DNA from 3 places in the Desulfosporosinus sp. Sb-LF genome. Region 1 is predicted to be linked to each of the others. Evidence: riboswitches for the same ligand, from Rfam matches in the RefSeq annotation. Region 1 holds a riboswitch; each other region holds the start of a gene.
What was found. Region 1 has a riboswitch for thiamine pyrophosphate ahead of E4K68_RS15445 (hypothetical protein). Riboswitches for the same ligand answer to the same signal wherever they lie in the genome.
Positions count from the first base shown of each region.

Region 1 (4,224 bases):
GCAGTTATTCCTTGAATACTGCATAGTGTGCCAACAATATCGACCGGTCTCATCTTTGTTTTCTTCCCGGCATTCACATGGATTTTCATAATTTCAGTGCTCAGCTGCGCGCCTTTTGTTTCTTTGATATCTGGCGGCGTCTTGATTTTCGCCATGAAATATTGTTTCGACTGACGCACCGTTTCTTCTTCCGGTCTTTCCTTCAAAAGTATCTCTTTTCCGATGTAGTCATGGATATCCTTCAAAAATTTATTTTCCTCTTTGGTAACAAACGTAATGGCTTTACCCAACTTGTTGACGCGGCCTGTTCTACCGATCCGATGAACATAGCTTTCTCGGTCATATGGGATATCATAATTAATGACCAAGGTAATGTCCTCGATATCCAGACCTCTGGCCGCAACATCTGTTGCACATAGATACCTGAAAAATCCTTGCTTAAACTCATTCATGACGCTCAATCGATCCCGTTGTTCCATTCCCCCATGAAGCTTCTCACAAGAATAGTTTAGCTTTACGAGTTCAGCGTACACCTCATCGACCGTTTGTTTGGTATTGCAAAATATCATGCAGCTATCCGGGTTTTCGACAATCGTTAGATCTAGTAGAAGCTGCATTTTATCCGTTTGATCGACCTGATATCGTTCTTGAGCGATCCGATCTGTCGCTGGATGTTGTTCTTCGATTTCCATACAGATTGGGTCTTTCATGATTTTATTACATAAAACATTAATGTCTTGAGGCATTGTCGCTGACAATAAAATCGTCACCCGTTCTTGAGGCAAGCTGGAAATGATGGTTTCAATTTGCTCGATGAAACCCATATTCAGCATTTCATCGGCTTCATCGATGACGAGATAGTTTATATTGGATGTATCAATAGTCCCTCTTTCGATATGATCGATCAACCGACCTGGGGTTCCAACCACAACATGGGTTTTTTGTTTAAGTTCCTTTTCCTGAACGTGGAAAGGGTACTTCCCATAAATTGCAGCAACTTTTAACCTTTTGAATCGGCCAATATGGAACATATCTTCTTTGACCTGAGCTGCAAGTTCTCTGGTTGGTGTGAGCACTAAGGCTTGCGGTTTATTCTGTTCCCAGTCCACTAATTCGCAAATAGGAATAGCGAAGGCCGCCGTCTTTCCGCTACCAGTTTGGGACTTAACGATGATATCCTTTCGGGCCAAGACAGCCGGGATCACCTGTTCCTGGGCTTTGGTGGGACTGATGAAATTCAACAAACTAATGGCTTTTAATAACTCGCTACTTAATTGATATCCGTTAAAATTACGATCGATCATTTAGTCATCTCTTTCATTATTACGATTTCTGATGCACGCTTTTTTCAAATTCTCCTAAGCTCGATCTCCTATAGTATAAATGAATAGGCCCTGAAACATTCAATTTCCTTCATACTTAGCTGTCGCCTATTACCTATTACCCTTTATGTTGGATAAACCTATCTATTAATGCCGGGCCATACTTCCTGTACTCTCTCGATGAATGTATGGTGAGCACAAACATCTCCAGCTTAGGGATTAAAATGACCCGATCTAGACGATAATCATCCTTGATCGGGCTATCAAAAGTAGGCCCTCGCATCGCCCGGATCGGTTAGCGATCAAGGATGGTTGCGACGAAGTCCGAAGTGCGGGGCACAACTGTTCGGTTTGGCTGTTAGCTAACATGTCGATAATCTTTCTCTCGTGAAGTGTCTTGCTTTTAGCGAGAAATTCTTGTGATTAAGGGATGAGTAGGTGCAATAGTTGCCTTTTAAGATCTAACGCAACACTAGAAAGCAACAGCTCATCCGGATCACGCGGGTGTGGGAATGGGATTTTAAACTCTTGGATAATCTGAGCGGGACGTTGGCTTAGAACAACGACTCTGTCCGAAAGAAGAATAGCCTCATCAATATCGTGCGTGATCAATAAAACGGTATGCCTTGTTAAGGTCCGCCGTGCGAGACTGCAGGGGAACTGAGCATAAAAAAACACCGCAGTAATGCGGCGTCCCTATTCTCAAATCCTTCCTCCGCTGGCATTACCCAGATCAGGTTGAGGGTCGGGCAAGTTGCCCCTCTCAGCCAGAAAACTCCAGCTCCCCTGTTACCATATTAAGTCTATATTACACTAACACATTGAGTGTTTCAGTGCAATCTTTAATTTCCGCCATGATTAACACCCCTATTTCTGATGGCAAATCTAAAAGGTTTCTATTGATATGTGCTCGCCCTCCTGCTCGATCACACTCTTACACGTGTTTGCCCTTTTTCCTTTTGACAAGAACATACGTTTCATATTATAGTGTTTAATAGTTGCTAGGTAAGGGGTGTTGAACATTGATATTTATAATAAATTGACAATCTTGTCAGACTCAGCTAAATATGATGTGGCTTGCACTTCCAGCGGTGTAGACCGAAGTGGCAAGCAAGGCAGTATAGGTAGCGCAGCAAAAGCTGGGATTTGTCATAGCTTTTCGGCCGATGGGCGATGCATATCGTTACTAAAAGTACTGATGACGAATGTCTGCATCTTTGATTGCAAATACTGTGTCAATCGCATGTCAAACGATATCGTAAGAGTCGGGTTTACGCCTTCAGAACTCGCAGAACTTACAATCAACTTCTATCGGCGGAACTATATAGAGGGTTTATTCCTGAGTTCAGGGGTCATTAAAAATCCGAACAATACGATTGAGCAAATGATTAAGGCTCTTGAGATATTGCGTAACGTTTATCACTTTGGCGGTTATATTCATGTCAAGGCAATACCAGGAGCAGATAGTGAGCTCATTACCCGCTTGGGACTTTTGGCTGACCGGATGAGTATAAACATTGAGCTGCCTTCTCAGGAGAGTCTAAAGCTCTTGGCCCCAGACAAGACGAAGGAGTCCATACTACGTCCGATGGGACTGATTACTACTAAAATCCAGGAAAGCAGTACTGATCTAGTAAAATTTCGTCATGCTTCCAAATTTGTGCCAGCCGGACAGAGCACACAGCTGATTGTGGGGGCGACTCCCGACACAGACCATAAGATATTAACTCTAACCGAAGGGCTTTACAGAAAATACCATCTTAAGAGAGTCTTTTTCTCTGCCTATATACCGGTGGCTGAGCATTCACTACTACCTTCTATAGATATCAAACCACCTCTAGTGCGAGAGCATCGGCTTTATCAGGCCGACTGGCTTTTACGGTTTTACGGCTTTGAAGCTAAAGAACTGCTTGATGAACAAAATCCTAATTTCAATTTACAAGTGGATCCCAAATGCAATTGGGCACTCAACCATTTAGAGAAGTTTCCTCTTGAGATTAATAAAGCGCCCTATGAGATGCTTTTACGAGTGCCTGGAATCGGCGTGACAAGTGCGATGCGTATTCTTACAGCTAGGAGAACTGGCCCGATCGATTTTTCTGGACTTAAAAAGATGGGTATTGTCCTAAAACGCGCACAGTATTTTATTACCTGTAAGGGAAAAATCATGGAGGGTTTAAAAATAACGTCCGATGGAGCCATTAGAGCCCTTATGGCTGATCAACACAAGCTTCCGTCTCCTTATCCTGAACAGCTGTCGCTATTTAACGAGCCTTTCCTTACGAGAGAGGATGTGCAACAATGCCTGACAGGACAGATTTAGTCTACGCTTATGATGGTAGTTTTGAAGGGCTGATGTGTTGCGTTTTTGAAAGCTACGAGCAAAAGGAGAATCCCAGTATCATCCGACCCCCAGGTGTACAGCAGAGCCTTTTTGATACGGCGAAATGGATTGAAACGGACGAACATAAGGCAGACAGGGTTTTTAACTCGATTCCATCAAAGATATCCTCTAAAGCACAGGAGTTGATTAAGCTTGGTTTTTTAACATGTGCTCCGAATAAAGAATTGTTAATCTATCATTTCCTACGTTTGGGTTTTAAGTATGGGTGCAAGGTGATGACGATGCTCACGGACGATACGGTTTGTTCCCTCCAAAAAGCTGTACGCCATTTAACGTCTGAAAGTCAGAAGTTCATGGGATTTGTTCGTTTTTCCGTTTATGGCGAAGTGTTAGTGGCGGTAATTGAACCTAAAAACTTTGTGTTGCCTCTTCTATCAGTGCATTTTTGCGACCGATTCCGGAACGAAACATTTATGATTTATGATAAAACTCACAGTATGGCCTTAATTTATCGGTCACAAAAAGCGGAGCTGATCTTTGCCGACGAGTTGACGTTGC
Region 1 is NZ_SPQR01000010.1:69,647-73,870, reverse strand. Features, by position in the region: gene E4K68_RS15450 (DEAD/DEAH box helicase) at 1-1,304, opposite strand, end outside; gene E4K68_RS15445 (hypothetical protein) at 1,746-2,000, opposite strand; TPP riboswitch at 2,015-2,120, opposite strand; gene E4K68_RS15440 (putative DNA modification/repair radical SAM protein) at 2,344-3,645, shown strand; gene E4K68_RS15435 (TIGR03915 family putative DNA repair protein) at 3,624-4,224, shown strand, end outside.

Region 2 (4,224 bases), on a different contig from region 1:
GATAATGGAGATGCTACAGGCAAGGGATATGTGTCTGGCCTAGAGCTCATGTGCCATGGATTAATGCGTAAAAAAGTATTGGTAATCGGGGCAGGCCCTGTAGGTACTGGCGCTGCTTTAGCGCTAATGCACTTTGGGGCAGAGGTTTCAATATATGACATAGATTTGTCGGCTAGCCAAAGGTTATCTGGGAGGTTGTTAAAACAGGGTTATTCCGTAAAGATAGAAACAGACTTAGACGGCGCTTTAGGGAGGCATAGCATTTTGGTGGATGCTTGCCCAGCTGAAGATGTTATTTTGTTGCGGCATATCACAGGAGATACAAGGATTGCAGCACCTGGTATTCCACTGGGGGTGCAGGCAACAGGCGTTGAGCAACTTCCCAAACGATTGCTCCATGATCCATTGCAGATTGGAGTGGCTACCATGATTTTTGACGTTTTGTAAACGCCTCTCCCTAATCGCAAATCGCCTTGAAATTTTTCCACTCGAATCGCGGTAATCGTAGAATAGATTGGAGTCGAAATAGATGACGATAGATTCTGGAAATAAAAAACGTTATTATCGCAAGAATGTCGATTTTTTTAAGTTCGTAGAGAAATTAAAGTTATGGCCTTCGAGAAACGGGATTCTGCATGGCATTAAAAGCATGACGATCCATGGAAACACTGCAGAGATCGTAACCCATTGTAATGAAAAGTTTCAGATCTACAATTCCAAGCATAGCCGAGCAGCACGATGCCTTCGAAATAAGTTGTTTTTTCATGCCTGCGGTACCTGCAAAATCCCGGAATGGAAGTTAAAAAAATACTCAGCGACTTTTGTCAATCAAAACTATGGTTCTCGTTTGTAGAGATGACTTTCATTGGATTATTTGAACTTGTCCGGAGGACCTCTTCCTGAATTCTGTTTTAACTGCGCTCAAGTAAGCTTCAAACTTCGCTAGAGCGCTTTTCTATTTCAAGGTCTTAAGCCTAAAATACCAGAATCCAATTTGACACTGAACTTGTACCAATATTTATTAATGTGATCGGTTTTCATTCCAAAGCCGTTCGTATTTGTTGATGAGATTGGGTACCCTCTGAACATAGTTCAGAGTTTCAGGGATCTTTGCCCAGGAATGGTTCTCTACATTTCCTGGCCCAGCATTATAAGCCGCAAGTGCTTCCGGAAGATTACCAAATTCTTTCAGTTGTATTTGCAAGTAATGGGCTCCGCCGTCAATATTTTGAGCGGGGTCATATGGATTTACATTTAATGATTTCGCGGTAGACGGCATCAGCTGCATTAAACCCAATGCCCCAACGGGACTAACTGAGTTCGGGTCTCCACCGGATTCTTGTTCAATTACGGCTGCAATTAAGGCAGGCTCAAGCGTATACTTCTTAGCGGACACTTCAATTTCCTTTTGCCAACGTAGTACCCTATCGTTGAGATTGATGGGTTGAGAATTCTCACCAACAATAATGGTCTGGCCCTGGTAGGTAATAATGGAAATACCCCAGAACTCTACAAAAGTATTTCCTGCAGCAGCTACGTCAATCTTGAGCTTTGCCCAGGGCGTCGAATTTCCTTGGGCTAGGTCCTCTGTGATCGCTGTTTTTATCCCTAGAACAGTTTTGATATCTTGGTTTACTGTGTTCGCTTTAACCTTAAACTGAGCTAGCTTTTGCCGTTTATAGATCTTGGTTTGTGTGACGTCAGTTTTTTCGCCAGGTAGCGAAGGCACCAACCAAGCCGGCGGGTTGCGATTGCTGAGGACGTCGATCAAGCCTTCCCATGTCGGCCTAGTTGTAGAACAGAAAAATAAGAGATAGATCACTAACAAACACATGCTAGTAGTTAATAATAGTCCACGTCGTTGCTTTAGAAAATTAAAGACCTTATTGTTAATTTTGGCTACGGTCATAGTTACACCTCTAAAATTTCATCCGTTTTACTATATCATAAGTCGTAAGAAATGCTGTAAACCATTTAATGGCTATCCCAAAGAACGAAAGTGGGATTGAGTAGGACGGGAATTGGAGGAATACAAGAGTAACTAGTATAGAGGGAATGAACGTATTATAATGGTAAATGACGGATGAAGACGTTGACTTTAGGCTTTTCCCATGTTAAATTTAACAAACAATATTGCAATGGGCGGGGGAGCTGGAAAGGCTGGCTGAGATTTAGACCCTATAAGGTCTAAGACCCTATTAACCTGATCTGGATAATGCCAGCGTAGGTAAGCAGTTTTACTCTTTTATGTAGATGAAGGAGCACAAACCCTATTCTGGGGGGTCTGTGCTCTTTTTTAGACTTTAAGAGAATTCAAGAATGTTTAGGAGGACGTCATGAAAAAAGTACTTACCATAGCTGGTTCAGATTGCAGTGGGGGAGCGGGAATTCAAGCTGATCTAAAGACTTTTTCTGCTCATGGAGTCTATGGAATGAGTGTTATAACCGCAGTTACCGCCCAAAACACCCAAGGAGTTTTTGCAGTACAGGATATCTCAAGAGATGTAATTGCCAAACAAATCGAGGCAATCTTTGAGGATATTGAGGTCGATGGGGTAAAAATAGGTATGGTTTCTCAAGTTCAGACCATAGAAGTAATTTCTGAACAGTTGAGGCGTTATAAGCCACAAACGATCGTTGTTGACCCAGTCATGGTATCTAAAAGCGGCTACCACTTGTTAAATCCAGAGGCGGAATCAACGCTGATAAAAGAATTACTGCCTTTAGCTATGATCGTAACTCCTAATATCCCGGAGGCTGAGGTAATGACTAAAATGTCCATTAACACTCTGAAGCAAATGGAAGAGGCTTCTAAAGCTATTTATCAGATGGGGGCCAAGAATGTTCTGCTGAAGGGGGGGCACCTAGAGGATGACTCGACTGATATCCTCTATGATGGACGGGAATTCAGTTATTTTTCCACGTCTCGAATTGCTACTAAAAATACTCACGGAACGGGCTGTACTCTTTCGTCCGCTCTTACTGCAAATCTAGCTCTGGGGTATCATCTGAACGAGGCTGTCTCACGAGCAAAGGAGTATATTACAACGGCCATTCAACATTCTTTAGCCATTGGCAAAGGCGTAGGGCCAACCCATCACTTTTATGAACTTTACAAAAAGGCGGGATTAATCGAGTGAGTTTAGAAAATAAGAATAACTTAAGCATGTTTAACTTTACAACCCTCTGGTTCGGCGCGGCGATTTCTGTAGCAGAAATTTTAGCGGGAGGGCTGCTGGCTCCACTGGGTTTTAAGATGGGCCTTTTGGCGATTATTTTGGGACACTTGGTGGGAACAACTCTTCTAGTTTTGGGAGGAATCATTGGCACGAATGAGCGGATTCCAGCTTTGGTGTCTACCAGAATTTCCTTTGGCCAGTATGGTTCGTACTTATTTTCAATTCTTAACGTTTTACAGTTGCTGGGTTGGACAGCCGTGATGATTATATCCGGGGCGCGATCGGTTAACCAGATTACGAAACTATTATGGGCATTCGATCATTTGACAGTTTGGAGCTTAATTATTGGGGCCTTTATCTTTGTTTGGGTTTGGCTCGGAAAAGATACCGGCTGGAAAAAGGCCAACCACATTGCCGTTATTTTATTGTTTCTTTTAACAATAGTCTTAAGCGTTATAATTTTCCGTAACCATGAGTTGTTTAGTAAGCAGGTTACTGGGGAAATGGCCTTCGGCTCAGCTTTAGAATTAGCAGTGGTCATGCCCTTATCTTGGTTACCCCTGATCTCCGACTATACTCGATTTGCCAAGACAAAGCGAGGGGGAGCCGGAGGCAGCTGGCTTGGTTACTTTTTCGGTAGCAGCTGGATGTACATTATCGGGTTAGGCGCTGCCATAGTAGCATCAGATCCAGACCCTTCAGCCATGTTACTAGCTGCAAATCTTGGTGTCGTAGCCTTAGGAATTATCGTCTTGGCGACCGTAACAACGACTTTTCTGGACGCATATTCCGCAGGGGTTACTTTTCTAAACATATTTCCAAACTTAAAGGAAAAAACAGTGGCCTTAGTTATGACCGCGATTGGAACAGGACTTGCGATCATCGTTAATATTGAGCAATATCAGGATTTCCTCTATGCCATTGGCTCGGTTTTTGCGCCTCTGTTTGCTATTCTGTTGACGGATTATTTTCTTTTGAAAAATAAGAAGATACGAGTGGAATTATTGGTAAACTGGGGTACTTTAGCCCTCTGCATATTGGGAAC
Region 2 is NZ_SPQR01000011.1:64,053-68,276, reverse strand. Features, by position in the region: gene pylD (3-methylornithyl-N6-L-lysine dehydrogenase PylD) at 1-447, shown strand, start outside; gene pylSn (pyrrolysine--tRNA(Pyl) ligase small subunit) at 530-853, shown strand; gene E4K68_RS21490 (lytic transglycosylase domain-containing protein) at 1,022-1,909, opposite strand; TPP riboswitch at 2,135-2,248, shown strand; gene thiD (bifunctional hydroxymethylpyrimidine kinase/phosphomethylpyrimidine kinase) at 2,337-3,140, shown strand; gene cytX (putative hydroxymethylpyrimidine transporter CytX) at 3,137-4,224, shown strand, end outside.
Region 2: linked by a shared signal. The riboswitch ahead of thiD (bifunctional hydroxymethylpyrimidine kinase/phosphomethylpyrimidine kinase) and the one ahead of E4K68_RS15445 (hypothetical protein) in region 1 are both predicted to bind thiamine pyrophosphate.

Region 3 (4,224 bases), on a different contig from region 1:
AATCTTGAAAACCATGTAATTTTCTTCAGTGGCCGAGTCTCTTCCGAAATACTACTCAAAGTTGCCAAAATGAAGGTGCCCATTCTCATTGCCCGTGGTGCACCTACGGACATGGCCCTCTCTCAAGCTACCGCTCTAAATATCACCGTTGTGGGGTTTGCCAGAGAGCAACGCCTTAATATTTATACCTGCCCTGAGCGAATTCTTCGCTGATAATTTCGCTTTTCACGGTTTGAAGTCGAATCTCGCTTAGGTACCTAAACGAGTCCAGTTAATAAGCACATTGAGTTTAATAGTCATTTGATGTAAGTGTCCTTTTTCGTTTAAGGATAGCAGTCCATTCTTCAGGTGTATTCACGTTACAGAAGACGTCGCTCAAATTTGAAAAGGCTTCTAGTTCCGTTTCTCCCACATATTTCACTGAACAAGCTTGATAAAAATCAATAATCTTGAGGCAACCTGCCTCGAGATTATTTTTGATTGCGGGAAGGCAACGTCGATGATAAAAGGCGTGTAGTGGGTGGAGGCCGAATTGAAGCCGTGGAACAACAACATCATACTCCGGAATCCATTTTGCCAAAAAGCGGATGGGATCTACTTCTAAAAATGGCATATCACAGGCCACGAAAAAAACCTTATCATAGGTCGCCGCTTTTAAACCCTGATAAAGACCTTCTAAAGGGCCTCGGCCAAGAATCTCATCTAAAATGACCGGTACTTCATAGCCTGCATACAGTTCAGGCTTATTGCTGCTAATCAAAACTTCTGCAAATACTCCTTGTAAGACAGTTAAACTCCGCTCCACTAAAGGCTTGCCCTCCAGTTCAAGGAAGGCCTTATCTTTATTCATTCGTGAGCTTTTCCCACCGGCTAATAAAATCCCGGTAGCGTTCAACATTGGAAGTTGCTCCTTGGGTTTCTGTAGTGACTTAGTAATTTTTGAAGACCTCCTCGTATTCAGCAGACGAGAAGCGTGTCCGAATCCGTTCTTAATAATAGTTACGGGACTCTGATCGCATCGGTCACTTTTCATTTTTCATATACCTTAATGTACCACATCAAACTTTTACTGTCACATTAGTAATCTTGAATAGCTCATGATACGATCGACCTGCTCTCTCCTCCTCAGGCATTTGCGTCTCTCGTATGGAAGACACCTCAGGCAGGAAAAGTGGGAATGATCTATTTAATTTACACTTCTATCGTTTAGTTATATAATGATATTAATACTTAACTGGACAAGTATTAATGCCCACTCAACTAAATACGTCGTTTGCTAGGGGTGCCCTTCGGGGCTGAGATGAGGAAACTCGATCCCTTTGAACCTGATCTGGGTAATACCAGCGGAGGAAAGCTAATCGTTTTACTTATATTTAGGAATATAAATGAGAACTGCTTACCGCAGTTCTCATTTTTTTTATAGTTTAAGCCCTCCCTGGTACCATGGCAGTAAGACGGGAACCACAGTAAACACGTACGTGATCAAGTGAAAGGAAGGCTGTTCCATGCAAATTGTTCCACCCATTCGCCTGCTCAAGCACAGGTTGCTGTAAAGGATGGCACAGATTACATCGGAGTAGGACCTTCATTTGCCACCCATACCAAAATCGATGTGTGTGATCCAGTAGGACTGGACTATTTAGACTACGTCGTCAAGAATTTGGAGATCCCGTTCGTCGCAATTGGCGGCATCAAGGAGCACAATCTGGCCGAAGTTGTTAAGGCGGGAGCTCGGACCATTGCCTTGTCACCGAGATTGTGGGCAATCTAGACATTCCGGGTAAGATAAAGAGTTTACAACGTATTATGGAGACACAGACCTATTCGCAATATGAAGCATATAGAAAGAGTGTGATTTGATGAGTACACAGATGGAACAAGCCAAAAACGGGGTCATCACAGCGGCAATGCAAACAGTCGCCGCGAAAGAAGGGCTGACGGCTGAGGAAATTAGACTTCGAGTAGCGGCGGGCAGTATTGTCATCCCAGCTAACCACAATCACACCTCTTTAAGTCCGGAGGGTGTTGGCTTGGGACTGAAGACAAAGATTAATGTCAATTTGGGTATCTCCCCAGATTGTGCCAACCTCGACAGTGAACTGGCCAAAGTACGCATGGCTCTGGACATGAAAGCTGAAGCGATTATGGATCTCAGCAACTACGGTAAAACCGTTGAATTTCGCCACCGGCTCATCGAAATGTCCCCAGCTATGATCGGTTCGGTTCCTATGTATGATGCCCTTGGTTACTTGGACAAAAAATTGGAAGACATTACACCCCAAGAGTTCTTAGCTGTGGTAGCACAGCACGCCCGAGACGGTGTAGATTTTGTAACAATCCACGCCGGCATCAACCAAGAAACCGCCCAGCACTTCCGACAGACCTCCCGCGTCACCAACATTGTCTCCCGGGGTGGTTCCCTACTGTATGCCTGGATGGAATTAACCGGGAAGGAAAACCCTTTTTATGAGTATTTTGATGATCTTCTAGATATATGCGCAGAATACGACGTTACCTTGAGCCTAGGGGATGCTTGCCGTCCTGGTAGTATCGGGGATGCTACAGACGGAGCTCAAATTTCCGAATTGATTGTCCTTGGAGAACTAACTCAGAAGGCTTGGAAACGCAATGTTCAAGTCATGATTGAAGGACCTGGCCACGTTCCCTTGAACGAAGTTGTAGCAAATGTCCAGATAGCGAAAAAGCTATGCCACGGTGCACCCTTTTATATCTTGGGACCGTTGGTCACGGATGTTGCGCCAGGTTACGATCACATCACCAGTGCTATAGGTGGAGCTTTAGCCGCCTCCGCAGGAGCGGATTTCCTCTGCTATGTGACACCAGCTGAGCACCTTCGTCTACCTACTTTGGACGACGTGCGTGAAGGGATCGTAGCGGCCAAGATTGCAGCTCATGCCGGAGATATCGCCAAAGGAGTACCCGGCGCTGCAGCATGGGATCGAGAGATGAGCGAGGCTAGGCAGGCTTTGGATTGGACAAAAATGTTTGACCTAGCCTTGGACCGGGAAAAACCGGAGCGTTATCGTAAAGAGTCCGCCCCCGAGCACCAAGACAGCTGCACCATGTGCGGAGAAATGTGTTCGATGCGCCTCATGAACCGCATTATGGACAAATAAGTTTATTGAACTGCGATAATACAAAAAAAATGGACCTTCATTAAAGAGAAGGCCCATTTTTTTGTATTAACTAATTTTTGAAATCTTTACCCCACAGACTTTGTACTCATAAGTCTTAGTGACTTTGTCATACGCCCCATTAGTCAAGACGTTGGTGGGGGATTTCATATAGTGCAGAGTCATGAAGACCATTCCAAGGGGTACTCGTTCCGTCAGCTTTATTTTTGTTTCCAGTTCTCCCCGACGGGATGCCACCTTGACGACTTCACCGTCTTCTAGTCCGAGCCGTTTGGCATCAGAAGGATTAATCTCTGCTAACTCTTCAGGTGAGTAATCCTCTAACCCCTTCGAATTTTGCGTGAAAACATTATAATGGGAAAGTTTACGCCCCGTATTGAGTAAGAACGGATACTCCTCATCAGGTTGTTCCCCAGGTAACTGATGGTCTACTGACACAAACAGTCCTTTACCCCTGTTGAATTTTCCTTCATGTAAGAACTTGGTTCCTGGATGTTCAGCATGCGGCACCGGCCATTGCAATCCTTGCGTACCCAAACGAGCATGGGTAATCCCTGCAAATTGGGGAGTCAGCTTCGCCACTTCCTGCATAACTTCTTCCGAAGACTGATATGGGAAGGAGTAACCCATACGGTTAGCCAATTCACAAATGATGTCCCCATCAGCCTTTGCGTTTCCAATAGGCTCGATCGCTTTATTAACCATTTGCACTCGACGTTCCGTGTTCGAGAATGTACCCGTTTTTTCTGCAAAACTAGCCCCTGGCAACACTACATCCGCCAGTTTAGCGGTCTCAGACATAAAGATTTCTTGAACTACGAGGAAGTCGAGGGCCTGCAGACCTTTACGCACATGGTTGGCATCAGCATCTGTCATCACTGGATCTTCTCCCAAAACGTACAGTGCCCGTAGATTTTTGCTGACTGCTGCGTCAAACATATCAGGAATCATAAACCCGGGATTAGGATCTAAAGGAACTCCCCAAGCGGCTTCAAATTTCGCCTTTACTTCTGGGTTTGAGACTTGTTGGTATCCTGGATATACATTTGGCAGTGCTCCCATATCACAG
Region 3 is NZ_SPQR01000003.1:325,038-329,261, forward strand. Features, by position in the region: gene fdhD (formate dehydrogenase accessory sulfurtransferase FdhD) at 1-213, shown strand, start outside; gene E4K68_RS06165 (molybdenum cofactor guanylyltransferase) at 290-898, opposite strand; TPP riboswitch at 1,269-1,369, shown strand; partial or broken gene E4K68_RS06170 (thiamine phosphate synthase) at 1,517-1,860, shown strand; gene thiC (phosphomethylpyrimidine synthase ThiC) at 1,860-3,137, shown strand; gene fdhF (formate dehydrogenase subunit alpha) at 3,204-4,224, opposite strand, start outside.
Region 3: linked by a shared signal. The riboswitch ahead of E4K68_RS06170 (thiamine phosphate synthase) and the one ahead of E4K68_RS15445 (hypothetical protein) in region 1 are both predicted to bind thiamine pyrophosphate.